One region of the Erwinia sp. AK-PDG3-5 genome, then DNA from elsewhere that is predicted to be linked to it. Evidence: predicted binding sites of a transcription regulator. Region 1 holds the regulator's gene; each other region holds the start of a gene.
The links. The regulator Fur, encoded in region 1, represses iron uptake genes when iron is present. The targets are predictions, from matches to a motif close to ATAATAATGAGAACNACTATCAA.
Positions count from the first base shown of each region.

Region 1 (3,126 bases):
TCAGGTCTGCCAGGTGATGATTGAAGAAGGAAAGATCGAAGACCTGGATCATCTGCCGAGCGACTTTGCCCTAAACGTCAGCAAGCAGGTTAAGGCACACGGTATCGGCAAGATGCACGCCTGGCAGGATGGTATTAAAGACGCTATAAATGCCAAAGCCTTTGCAACGGACAGGGTTGCGGTCAACTTCTGGGATACGCTGTTTTGGGGCGGTTTTGATTCTGCCAATGACTGGGCAAGCAAAGGTTATGACGTGATCGTCTCCAATCCGGATTACCTGTATCTCGATTTTCCTGCCGAGGTGAATCCGCTGGAGCGGGGATACTACTGGGGAACACGCTTTACCGATGAACGAAAAATCTTCCACTTCGCGCCGGATAACTTGCCACAAAACGCCGAGACTTCCGTCGATCGCGACGGCAAACCCTTCACGGCTAAAACTGACAAGCCCTGGCCCGGCGCTCACGGCATCTCCGCTCAACTGTGGAGTGAAACCACCCGTACCGACGCGCAGGTGGAGTACAAGCTTTTCCCTCGCATTCTTTCCGTGGCTGAACGCGCCTGGCACCGCGCAGCCTGGGAGCAGGATTATAAAGCCGGCAAAGAGTATACCGGCGGCAAAACTCGCTTTGTTGACCAGCAGGCTCAGCTGAAGGACTGGCAGCGGTTTGCCAATCTTCTGGGGCAACATGAGTTGGCAAAACTGGATAAAGCCGGCATTGCCTATCGCTTGCCGATACCCGGTGGGGTGGTGCAGGACGGGAAGCTGATGGTCAATACCGAGTTACCGGGCTTAGCCGTTGAGTACAGCCTGGACGAAGGGGCGACCTGGCAGCAGTGGCAGGCGGATCAACCGCCGGCGGCGGCGGGTAAGGTTTTGCTGCGTACGCGCAGTCCTGATGGTCTGCGCGTCAGCCGGACGGAAACGCTGTAACGGGTCTACAGGCAAAAAAAAACCGGTGAAAGATCACCGGTTTTTTGCTGTTAGTGTAGATTACTTGTCGTGCAGCGTCTCATCTTCACGGCAGTCACCGGTTGAGCAGTGACCATAAAGGTACAGGCTGTGGTTACTGAGTTTGATGCCGTGGCGCGTGGCAATATCACGCTGGCGAGCTTCGATGTTTTCATCACGGAACTCGATCACCTTGCCACAATCCAGGCAAATCAGATGATCGTGGTGATGCTGCTGAGTCAGTTCGAAAACGGATTTACCACCTTCGAAATTATGACGGGTAACGATCCCGGCATCATCAAATTGGTTAAGAACGCGGTAAACCGTCGCCAGACCAATCTCTTCGCCCATGTCAATCAGACGCTTATACAAGTCTTCCGCACTGACGTGATGGCCCTCAGGTTCCTGAAGTACTTCCAGAATTTTAAGTCGTGGAAGCGTGACTTTCAGGCCGGCCTTCTTTAATGCGGTGTTATTGTCAGTCATGCGGATATTGTCCTGTTACTTTGCTAGTCACTTTGTGGCTGAAAAGCCCTGAACATCGGTCGTCGCGAAAAGCCAAACGTCTCATTATAGAACTGATATTTCGAAATGAACACCGCTGATGCATCTCAATCAAGGGAGGTAAGGAGAAGAGTCGTTACGTCCGTGAGAGCAAGCGGTTGGGCTAACATTTCGCTCTGCCTCATCATAGTCGCTATTAGAGCGAAAGGCGCTGAGAAAGCGGGTGACCGATGGCGATATTTTACAGATTTGCAGATGAAAGTTACAAAAATGTGTCTATTACTTCTATAGAAAAAACCACTGGCCTGATGTGAGATACCTCCCAATCAGGCCGGTCTGATTACGCTTCCAGGATTTCTTTCAGCTGGAGCTCGTCATAAATCTGTTTGACCCACTGCTCGGTGCGCTCACTGGTGAGTTCTGGCTGACGATCTTCGTCAATAGCCAGACCGAGGAAGTGCTTATCATCCGCCAGCCCTTTCGAGGCTTCAAAATGGTAGCCTTCAGTTGGCCAGTGGCCGACGATCACCGCGCCTTTAGGCTCAATAATGTCGCGGATGGTGCCCATCGCGTCACAGAAGTACTCAGCGTAATCTTCCTGATCGCCACAGCCGAACAGCGCAACAAGCTTGCCGTTGAAATCAATTTCTTCCAACGTCGGGAAGAAATCATCCCAGTCGCACTGCGCTTCGCCGTAGTACCAGGTTGGGATACCGAGCAGCAGAATATCAAAGGCTTCAAGGTCTTCTTTGCTGCTTTTAGCGATATCATGAACTTCAGCCACCTCTTTACCGAGCTGCTTTTGGATCACTTTTGCAATGTTTTCTGTATTGCCCGTATCGCTGCCAAAGAAAATGCCTACGATTGCCATGACTTACTAACCTCTTGAAACGTATTGATAGGGTAAAGGCTGCTTATTACAGATACCGGCAATGATAGCAGACAGCTACAGGGGGATAAATGAGTAATCCGCCTGCTTTTGTCGCTTTGTGCTTCACCGGGGGGGGCTGAAAGCGCCTGTTCAGCGGTCCCGATCGGCCAACTGCGCCATGACCATTTCTTCAATCAGCTCGCTGCGGCTCATATTACGCTGCTCGGCAAGCTGGTTCAGAGCATCAACCGCGTCACTGTTCATTTTCAGTTCAACGCGCTTCAGCCCGCGCACCTTATCGCGCTTGAGCTGGTTGCGTTTGTTGATACGCAGCTGCTCATCACGCGTCAGCGGATTGGTTTTTGGTCGTCCCGGGCGACGGTCATCTGCGAACAGATCGATCGTGGTGCGGTCCGTGTTTTCTTTTGCCATAGAATCGTGATACTGAAAGGCTGGAGTTCTGATGGTTCAGGCCTGATGTCGGCTGAAATTCGTGCAGCGACAGATTTTTAGCGCGCCATCATACCCCAGCGAAAGTCATGACGACAATGATTTAGCCATCTCAGGATATAATTGTTTTTACAGCGCAAAAAAACGGCGGATTGCGCGCAAAACAGCATCAGGTTTCTCGGCATGGACCCAGTGTCCGGCACCGTTGACCACATGCGCGCGGGCTTTGGGAAACTGAGCCAGCAGGGCATCACGATATTCATCGGCCAGGTAGGGGGAACGTTCGCCGCGAATAAACAGCGCGGGATGCTCCCAGGCCGGAACCGGCTGCCAGCCAATAATCCGATCG
Region 1 covers NZ_CM165967.1:3,319,214-3,322,339, reverse strand. The annotation lists gene AC1UKS_RS15405 (beta-N-acetylhexosaminidase) at 1-934, shown strand, start outside; gene fur (ferric iron uptake transcriptional regulator) at 995-1,438, opposite strand; gene fldA (flavodoxin FldA) at 1,797-2,327, opposite strand; gene ybfE (LexA regulated protein) at 2,478-2,759, opposite strand; gene ybfF (esterase) at 2,907-3,126, opposite strand, start outside.

Region 2 (3,126 bases), 2.0 Mb from region 1:
CGGTAGTGGGTTAGGACTGAATATTGTGCTGCGCATCGCGCAGATCCATCACGGTGAGTTGCGATTGACCAATCGTGACGACCGAAGTGGGCTCAATGCCACCTGCTGGTTGCCGCACAATCTGAACTAGCCGTGGTGGGGAGCCGTCACCACCTCCACTATCCTCAGAAATGCGTATTCAGGCCCATATACCAGGTCCGCCCAGATTCGTTATAGGTGTTCGCCCCTGCGCCATACATATACGCATTGGTCGTGGCGTTACCGGTTGTTTGTGCATTCCCTTCCCTGAAATGACGTTTATCCAGTACGTTATCCACGCCGAGGGTGACGCTCACGTATTTGTTCACATCGTAGGTACCGCTCAAGCCCACGATGGAGTAGGGACTGACCGTCGATTGCTCCGTACCGCTGACTGACTCTCCCTTGTAGTTATATTTTTTCGGCGTCTGCCGACCATACCAGGTCAGAGTGCTTTGCAGGGAAAGCGCGTCTGTGGCCTGCCAGGCCAGCGTCGAGTTCAGGGTATATTCCGGGATGATTGATAAGCGGTCGCCTGTCGTTTTATTGTTGCTTTGCAGCATATAGGTCAGGTTGTTGAAGGCATTGCCGGAATGCCCGGACAACGCATTGCACTGGATGCAGGCTGGCATGAGAAAATCATTCTTGAGTCGAACCGCCAGCTATATCCCCTGCTGGTCGATGCTGGCCTGGATGTGCGCTTTCGGGAGATTGACGGCGGTCATGATGCCCTCTGCTGGCGCGGAGGGATCACGGACGGACTTAAGTGGTTATGGTCGGACTCCGTGAGCAGCGAATAGCTCAGTAAGTCGCGTCAGAAGATGGCTTGCACTGTAGTAATCAAGGCGGAAGCTGTCATTCCCCAGGGTATACACCTGCTGGTGCTGAACGGCAGGTGACGCCGCCAATAGAGGCGCAGACAGCAGTGCCAATTTGCCAGATTGATCGGCGGCAAACATCAACACAGATTGCCCATTGATCCCCGTCACCAGGCTCTCGCCACTGAGTTGGATAATGTCTTTGCGTTGCAATCTCCGTTGCGCCTGAGCCAGTTCAGCGGGCACCGTGGCCAGGGTAAACCCCAATGATTCCAGCAATTGTCCCTGCGCAGAGTCGCGGGTCCAGAGATTAGCGGCCTGAGTCTGTGGATTGAACACCAGCGCAGAGACGGGCTGCGGTGGCAATACTATTGCCTCTTTGACGGCAGCGACCCGTCTGGCAAATGACTGAATAGAAGCCTCCGCTTCAGTCTCCTTTCCGATAGCTTTTGCAAGCTGTCGCTCTGTTTGCTGCCAGCTCTGCTGGTCGTAATTAATCACCAGCGTGGGTGCAATCAGCGAAAGGCGGTCATACAGCGTGACAGCTGAGTCTTTTCCCGTTGCGCTGACCACGATCAAATCAGGATCCTGCGCGGCGATGGCTTCCAGACTGGCTTCCCCTGTGGGTAACGTTTTAACCCCTCTGGCTCTGGCAATATCGCCCCATTGACGAAAGAACCCCCGATCATCGGCAAGCCGTTTTCCTGGCTGAGTTACCCCGCTGGCGATAACCGGGGCTTCAATCGCCAGTAATGAGCCGGTGAGCGTCACGCTGGTTGAAACAATACGTCGCGGTTGCTGCTTAAGCACAACATCCCCCTTTGAGGTCGAAAGATGGCGCGGCCAGTCAGGACGGGCATCAGCCTGGGCGAGAATGGGGATCATAAGCAGGCTGAACAGTAGCGGGCAACGCGTGAGGAAGGCAGAGGTCATTATCAGGCTCGTTGGTAAAGCGCCGATGTCAAAACATGGCAAATCGAAGGATGGCAAAGATGATAATAATTATCTTTACCATTTAAAAGACTTAATTGCCCGAGCTTCAGACATTAAAAAAGGACACCGGGGTGTCCTTTTTCTGAATTAACGCTTGTAGATGATTTCGACGCCTTCGTCGTCCTCTTCATCCCAGTCGTCATCCCAGTCGTCGTCTTCCACTTCAACAGCTGATTCTGCTTCAGCTTCTTCAAGTTGCTGGCGATGATAGTCATCCCACATGAACTCGACTTTCTCAGGCTGCTTCTGTGCTTCTTCCGCTTCTTTTGGATTGGCGTTGATAAAGGACATCACATCCCAACACAATGGCGTTACGCCAGTACGGTTGGCAGCAGAGATCAGATAGTATTTATCTGTCCAGCCCAGCGCATCAGCAATCGCTTTCGCACGAGCTTCCGCTTCTTCTGCATCCAGCAGGTCAACTTTGTTAAACACTAACCAGCGCGGTTTGTTGAACAGCTTCTCGCTGTATTTTTCCAACTCACCGAGGATGATGCGGGCATTTTCAATCGGATCGGATTCGTCAATTGGCGCCAGATCGATGGTGTGTAACAGTACACGGCAGCGCTCAAGGTGCTTCAGGAAGCGAATACCCAGACCCGCGCCATCAGATGCCCCTTCGATCAGACCCGGGATATCGGCGATCACGAAGCTCTGTTCAGTGTCCATACGAACCACGCCGAGGCTTGGTACCAGCGTGGTAAACGGATAGTCAGCCACTTTTGGTTTCGCGGCGGACACCGCACGGATAAAGGTCGATTTACCGGCATTCGGCAAACCAAGCATACCCACGTCAGCCAGCAGCATCAGTTCCAGCTGGATATCACGCACTTCACCCTTGGTCCCCATCGTTTTCTGACGAGGAGAACGGTTTACGGAGGATTTGAAGCGGGAGTTGCCCAGACCATGCCAGCCGCCTTTCGCGACCATCTGGATCTGACCATGCGTCATCATGTCGCCCAGCGTCTCGCCAGTGCCCTGATCGATGATACGGGTGCCGACCGGCACTTTAATAATAATGTCCTGACCACGTTTGCCGGTACAATCACGGCTCTGACCATTCTGGCCACGCTCTGAACGGAAAGATTTTTCGAAACGGTAGTCAATCAGGGTATTGAGGTTTTCATCGGCCTGCATGTAGACATCGCCGCCGTCACCACCGTCGCCGCCGTCCGGACCGCCTCTTGGGATATATTTCTCACGACGGAAGCTGACGCAGCCATTGCCGCCATCGCCCGCAGCGACGAGTATCGTCGCTTCATCAACAAACTTCATGTTACTTCTCCGTAAATCATTC
Region 2 covers NZ_CM165967.1:574,194-577,319, reverse strand. The annotation lists gene pmrB (two-component system sensor histidine kinase PmrB) at 1-130, shown strand, start outside; partial or broken gene AC1UKS_RS02690 (TonB-dependent receptor domain-containing protein) at 165-596, opposite strand; gene fepB (Fe2+-enterobactin ABC transporter substrate-binding protein) at 789-1,769, opposite strand; gene cgtA (Obg family GTPase CgtA) at 1,917-3,104, opposite strand.
Region 2: fepB (Fe2+-enterobactin ABC transporter substrate-binding protein) is a predicted target of Fur. The motif match lies at 1,829-1,851, and genes of this name have one in related genera.

Region 3 (3,126 bases), 170 kb from region 1:
TGGATGGCTAAATCCGGGACGCAACGTGATGAATGGCCAGATTTGATGGCGCAAGCTCAGGCTGGAAAACAGCAGGCCTACACTCGCCTGCTGACCGAGCTGGTGCCGGTGATCCGCACCCTGGTGCATAAGCACGTTGACGATGCGGTACTGGTTGAAGACGTGATTCAGGATGTTCTGCTGGCCATTCACCGCGTCCGCCATACCTACGATCCCGCCTGCCCCTTTTTGCCGTGGCTGATGGCCATTACCCAGGCGCGATCGGTGGATGCGCTTCGCCGACGCGGCCGCCAGCGTCACTGGGAAGTGGAGGAGGAAGACGACACCGCCACCTATTCGTCGACCTCTTTTGTCGAGCCTGAGCGACCGGAAGCCCGGGAAGAGCTGAGCCTGTATCTTAATCAACTCTCATCCCGACAGCGGCAAATCGTTGAGCATGTACATCTGCGGGAGATGACCCTGGCGGAAGCCGCCACGCAGAATAATTTGACGGTTCCGGCCGTAAAGTCACTTTTGCATCGCGCGTTGACTAATCTTCGCCGTTTTGGAGCAAAGCATGACCGATCATAATGCCTTAATTGAAAAACTCAGCCGAAGCGCGGCGCCGGTCAAAAGGATGCCACCCACCGGCTGGCGTGTGGTCGCCGCGATAGTGATGGCCCTGCCCTGCGGCGCGGCAGCCAGTTTGCTGGTGCACCGCAGCCTGACCGACTGGTCTCAGCCTGGGATGGGATGGGCGATTTTTCAGCTGGTGCTGGCATTTATCGCCGGAACCCTGGCGATCCGTAATGCCTTTCTGACCAGCATTGCCGGTCGCCGTCCTTTAAGCTGGCAGTGGTTTGTGCCTCTGGCGGTATTCTGGCTCGGCAGCATCCTGTTCAATATGCGCAGCGTTTCCCCGATTCATGGTCAGGGTGAAGGTACCAATTGCTACCTGTTTATGCTGGTGGTCAGCGTGCCGATGGCGGCGATTATGATTGGCTATCTGCGCCAGACGCGGGCGATTTATCCAGTAAAAAGTCTGGCTGCGGCCGGCGCCGGTACGGCGTGCATGGCTCTGGTGATGCTAACGCTTTGCCACCCGATCCATCTGGTTATGCCAGATTTAATCCTGCATTTATTGGCTGTCGCCACCATTGTGCTGACAACAATTGTTGCGGGTCGCCAGCTGGTTAAACTGTAAGGAAAAGCGTGGACAACAACACCTCGCAATAGTTCATTACATTCTTTTGCATTGCCAATCAAAATGATTATACTTCTCATTCGCTTTTTTGGTGCGTTCAGGAATTTTCTTGCTCTGCATTTCGCGAAGTAAAAATAATAAAATCATTTTGAGGGTAAATAATGTTCTTTGCTCCTTGCTCTTCCCAGGGAAATCGCGCCAGCGGATCCAGATTCACCCCCGTTTCTACGCCGTCATTGTCACTGCTTGCCGTTCTTATTGCCTCTGCGTTGCCGGTTTCTGCCGCAGAAACGGCGCAGAAAGAACAAAACCTGGTGGTCAATGCCACCACGGACGACAGCGCTGCCACCGCTGATACGGATTACAACGTTCCCGTCACCCGCGCGGCCACGAAAATGGCCCTGACAGCGCGTGATACCCCGCAGTCGATCAGCGTGATCAGCAAACAGCGCATGGAAGATCAGAAGCTGGAAACCCTGAACGACGTGCTGAAAAACACCACCGGCATCTCTGAATTTAACTCCGGCGCGAACCGCAGCAACTTCTATTCGCGCGGATTTATGATCGACAACTATCAGGTTGATGGCGTTCCGGTGCTGGTCGATCCGCGTTGGAACATTGGAGATACCCTCTCTGATACCGCGATTTACGATCGGGTTGAAGTGGTTCGCGGCGCAACCGGTCTGATGACCGGTGCCGGCAGCCCGGCGGCCTCGGTCAACATGGTGCACAAGCATGCGGACAGCAAAGAATTTGTCGGCAACGTCTCGGCCAGCTACGGCAGCTGGGACAATCAACGCTATGTCGCCGATTTATCTGCGCCGCTGACCGAGTCGGGTAACGTGCGTGGCCGCATTGTGGCTGGCTACCAGGACGGTGACAGCTGGCTGGATCGCTATCACAGCCAGAAGAAATTCCTCTACGGCATAGTGGATGCGGATCTGACCGACTCCACCACCCTTTCCGTCGGTTATGACTACCAGGAAAACCACATCGCGGGCAATACCTGGGGCGGCTTGCCTACCTTCTATCTGGATGGTAGCAGAACCCATTACGACCGCAGTACCAATACGGCACCAGACTGGGCGTATAACGACAGTGACTCGAAAAAGGTCTTCGCCAGCCTGAAGCAGAGCTTCAATAACGGTTGGGAATTTAACCTGAGTGGCAGCCACACCGAAGCGACGATGGACAGTAAGGCGCTGTATATCGACGGTTACTTTGATAAAAGTACCGGTATCGGCGTCGGACCTTATGCGGGTTACGACCTGTTAGGCGGCACCGGGTATAACAGCGCCAAACGTAAACAAAATGCGCTTGATGCGTATGTCAGCGGGCCTTACGAGCTGTTGGGGCGTCAACATGAATTGATGGCTGGTGTGAGTTATATCCGCCAGAACGATCGGTATTTCAGCGCCTTCACCAACCTGACGTCAGCCGATGTTGGCGACTTCAATAACTGGGGCAATTATCCTGAACCCGACTGGGACGATCAGGCGCTGTCGGAAGACAACACTATTCATCAGAAGTCAGCCTATATGGCGACACGCATTTCGCTGGCGGATCCGCTGCATCTGATCCTCGGCGCGCGCTACACCAAATACTCTGCAGACACGCTGACGGAGAATACCGAGAAGAACAACATCACGCCGTATGCGGGCCTGGTGTATGACATCAACGATACTTATTCTGCTTACGCCAGCTATACCTCGATCTTCAAACCGCAGACCTACCGTAATGCCAGTGGCGCTTACCTTGCACCCGTCACCGGAAAAAGCTACGAGACCGGGATTAAAGGCGACTGGATGAACAGCCGGGTGACCGCATCGCTGGCGGTATTCCGCATCGAGCAGGATCACCTTGGCGCAACGGATTACGCGCTGATCCCGGGCACCAGCGATTACGCGTATTACGAGCAGGATGGCACGGTCAGTAAAGGCGTT
Region 3 covers NZ_CM165967.1:3,492,431-3,495,556, forward strand. The annotation lists gene AC1UKS_RS16210 (sigma-70 family RNA polymerase sigma factor) at 4-570, shown strand; gene AC1UKS_RS16215 (DUF1109 domain-containing protein) at 557-1,183, shown strand; gene fhuE (ferric-rhodotorulic acid/ferric-coprogen receptor FhuE) at 1,345-3,126, shown strand, end outside.
Region 3: fhuE (ferric-rhodotorulic acid/ferric-coprogen receptor FhuE) is a predicted target of Fur. The motif match lies at 1,247-1,269, and genes of this name have one in related genera.

Region 4 (3,126 bases), 1.9 Mb from region 1:
CCGCGCGCGCCATATAGCCGGAGTCTTCCATCAGCGAGAGGAACAGATACATCAGGCCGATTTGCGGCACCAGCGGCATCACGGTATTGATACCGCCGCCAATGCCCTGCGCCAGGAACAAGGTTAGGGGCAGCGGGAAGTGCGCCATGGCCCCAAGCCACTGCGTGCCGTGAATAAATATCGCCGCCGATCCGATCTCAAACAGCGGTTGCAGCGCGCCGCCAAGGTTGATAGCAAAGAAGAACATCAGGTACATCACGCCTAAGAAAATCGGCAGGCCAAGCCAGCGATTGAGAACCAGGCTGTCGAGCCGGGTTGAAAGCCGGTGCGCGGTTGCCCGATGCGGCACGGTCACCGCGTCACACACCGCATCAATGGCCTGATAGCGGGCTGCCGCAATTTTCAGCGGCGCTTCCGCCAGGTCAGGGAACGTTTGCAGCAAGCCTGCGGCGTCGCTGGCCTGGGAGCGGCTGTAAATATCGCCCTCAAGCAGTTGTAACGCCAGCCATCGGCGTTGTACCGGCGATCGCTCGCCGTGCATCGCGTCACTCAGCGTGGCCACCTGTGCAAGGATTTCGACGGGATAGCTGACCGCAAACTGCCCGGCACGCCGTGAATGGTCATCAATGGCCTGCTTAAGCTGTTCAATGCCCTGCGCGCGAGTGGAAACAAGCGGAATAACCGGACAGCCGAGCTGCTTTTCAAGGGAACGAATATCGATATCAATCTGCTGGCTGGCGGCGATATCCAGCATATTCAGAGCGATGATGCAGGGCACGCCCAGCGCCTGCAGCTGCTGAGTCAGCCACAGGTTACGGGCCAGATTGCTGGCATCGACCACGTTGATCACCAGATCGGCTTCGCCGCTTAACATGTAGTGACAGGCAATCTGCTCGTCGAGTGAGCTGTCGGCAGAAAGGGTGGTGAGGGAGTAGGTGCCGGGCAGATCGACCAGTTGCACAGCATAGCGTTGCGTCGCGAACTGCCCCTGTTTGCGCTCGACCGTCACCCCAGCCCAGTTGCCTACTCGCTGCCGCGCGCCGGTTAACTGATTAAACAGGGTGGTTTTACCCGAATTTGGATTGCCAATCAGGCCAATGGTGCAGGTTTTCATGTTCATCTTCCCCTCAGCGCTGAGGCTCCAGTTGCAGGAAAGCCAGGTCTTTTTTCCGCAGCATCAGGCTGACGCGGCGAACTTCGATCTGGACCGGATCGCCCAGCGGGGCAATGCGTTTGACCTGAAAATGGGCACCGGGTAACAGCCCAAGCGCCAGCAGTTTCTGCCGGAACGCGGCGCTGACGGAGGGAGAGAAGCTGACGATTTTATAGTACTGCTGCGGGACGATCTGCATAGTTCCACCTGGCGGCGGGAGGCGCCGTGATATTCAACGGTGGCAATTATAATGAGAACGATTCACGGTCTTATTGATGCAGAACAAGCTTGAGGGGAGCGAAACTAAACAGAGGGGAAATGACGCGCGGACCCGCAGATCCGCGCGTGTTGCTTAGCGTTTTTTGCCGAACGCCGCGGCCAGCGCATCACCCATCGCGCTGTTGTTGCTGACAGCGGGCTGAGCCGCCGGCCGTGGACGCGGCTTGCCCTGAGCGGGTTTCGCGTTGTCACGGCCGGCATTACCGCCGCCACGGCGAGCGTTGCCTTCGCCCGGCTGCTCATCAAGACGCATGGTCAGCGCAACGCGCTTACGCTGCAAATCCACTTCCATCACCTTCACCTTAACGATATCGCCCGCCTTCACCACTTTGTGTGGGTCATCGATGAACTTATCTGACAGCGAAGAGATATGCACCAGACCGTCCTGATGCACGCCGATATCAACGAAGGCGCCAAAGCCGGTGACGTTAGTGACCGCGCCTTCCAGCACCATGCCGGGCAGCAAATCGTTCATCGTCTCGATACCTTCTGCGAACTGCGCCGTTTTAAACTCAGGACGCGGATCGCGGCCCGGTTTTTCCAGCTCTTTAATGATATCGGTGACGGTCGGCACACCGAACTTCTCATCGGTGAAGTCGATGGCACGCAGGTTGCGCAGTTCGGTAGGGTTGCCCATCACTTCATTCAGCGCCTGCTGAGTAGCGGCCAGAATGCGCTGCACCACCGGGTAGGCTTCCGGGTGAACCGTTGAGGCATCCAGCGGGTTATCGCCCTGGTTGATACGCAGGAAGCCCGCGCACTGCTCAAAGGCTTTCGGTCCCAGACGGCTGACTTTCAGCAACTGCTGACGATCCTGGAAGCGGCCGTTCTCGTCGCGCCAGCTGACAATGTTCTGCGCCATCATCTTGCTCAGGCCCGCCACGCGGGTCAGCAGCGGTACGGAAGCGGTGTTCAAATCAACGCCAACGCCGTTTACGCAGTCTTCGACCACTGCATCCAGCTTCTTCGCCAACTGGCTCTGGCTGACGTCGTGCTGATACTGGCCGACCCCGATGGATTTCGGGTCGATTTTCACCAGCTCAGACAGCGGATCCTGCAAGCGGCGGGCAATCGACACCGCACCACGGATGGACACGTCGAGGTCAGGGAATTCCAGCGCGGCCAGTTCCGAGGCGGAATAGACCGACGCGCCGGCTTCACTGACGATCACTTTCTGCGCCTTGACCTGCGGATACTGCTGTTGAATATCCAGGTAGAAGCGCTCGGTTTCGCGGGACGCGGTGCCGTTGCCGATGGCAACCAGCTCAACGTTGTGTTTGGTGCACAGCGCCGCTACGGCAGCCGCGGCTTTTGCCGTCTGGCCGGTATGCGGATAAATGGTATCGGTAGCAACTAGCTTGCCGGTGGCATCAACGATCGCCACCTTCACGCCGGTACGCAGACCCGGATCGAGGCCCATGGTGGCGCGCATGCCTGCCGGCGCCGCCATCAGCAGATCGTGCAGGTTACGGGCAAAGACGTTGATCGCTTCATCTTCGGCGCGTTCGCGCACGGTGCCCATCAGCTCGGTTTCGAGATGCAGCAGCACCTTGATGCGCCAGGTCCAGCTGACCACCGCTTTACGCCAGCCATCAGCCGGTGCGTTATTCAGGCGCAGCTGCAGGTGATCGATAATGATTTGCTCGCCGTGGCTTTCACGTGGCGGCTCGTCGAACTGCGGATCGGGATTCAGC
Region 4 covers NZ_CM165967.1:408,066-411,191, forward strand. The annotation lists gene feoB (Fe(2+) transporter permease subunit FeoB) at 1-1,114, opposite strand, end outside; gene feoA (ferrous iron transporter A) at 1,128-1,352, opposite strand; gene AC1UKS_RS01795 (Tex family protein) at 1,506-3,126, opposite strand, start outside.
Region 4: feoA (ferrous iron transporter A) is a predicted target of Fur. The motif match lies at 1,398-1,420, and genes of this name have one in related genera.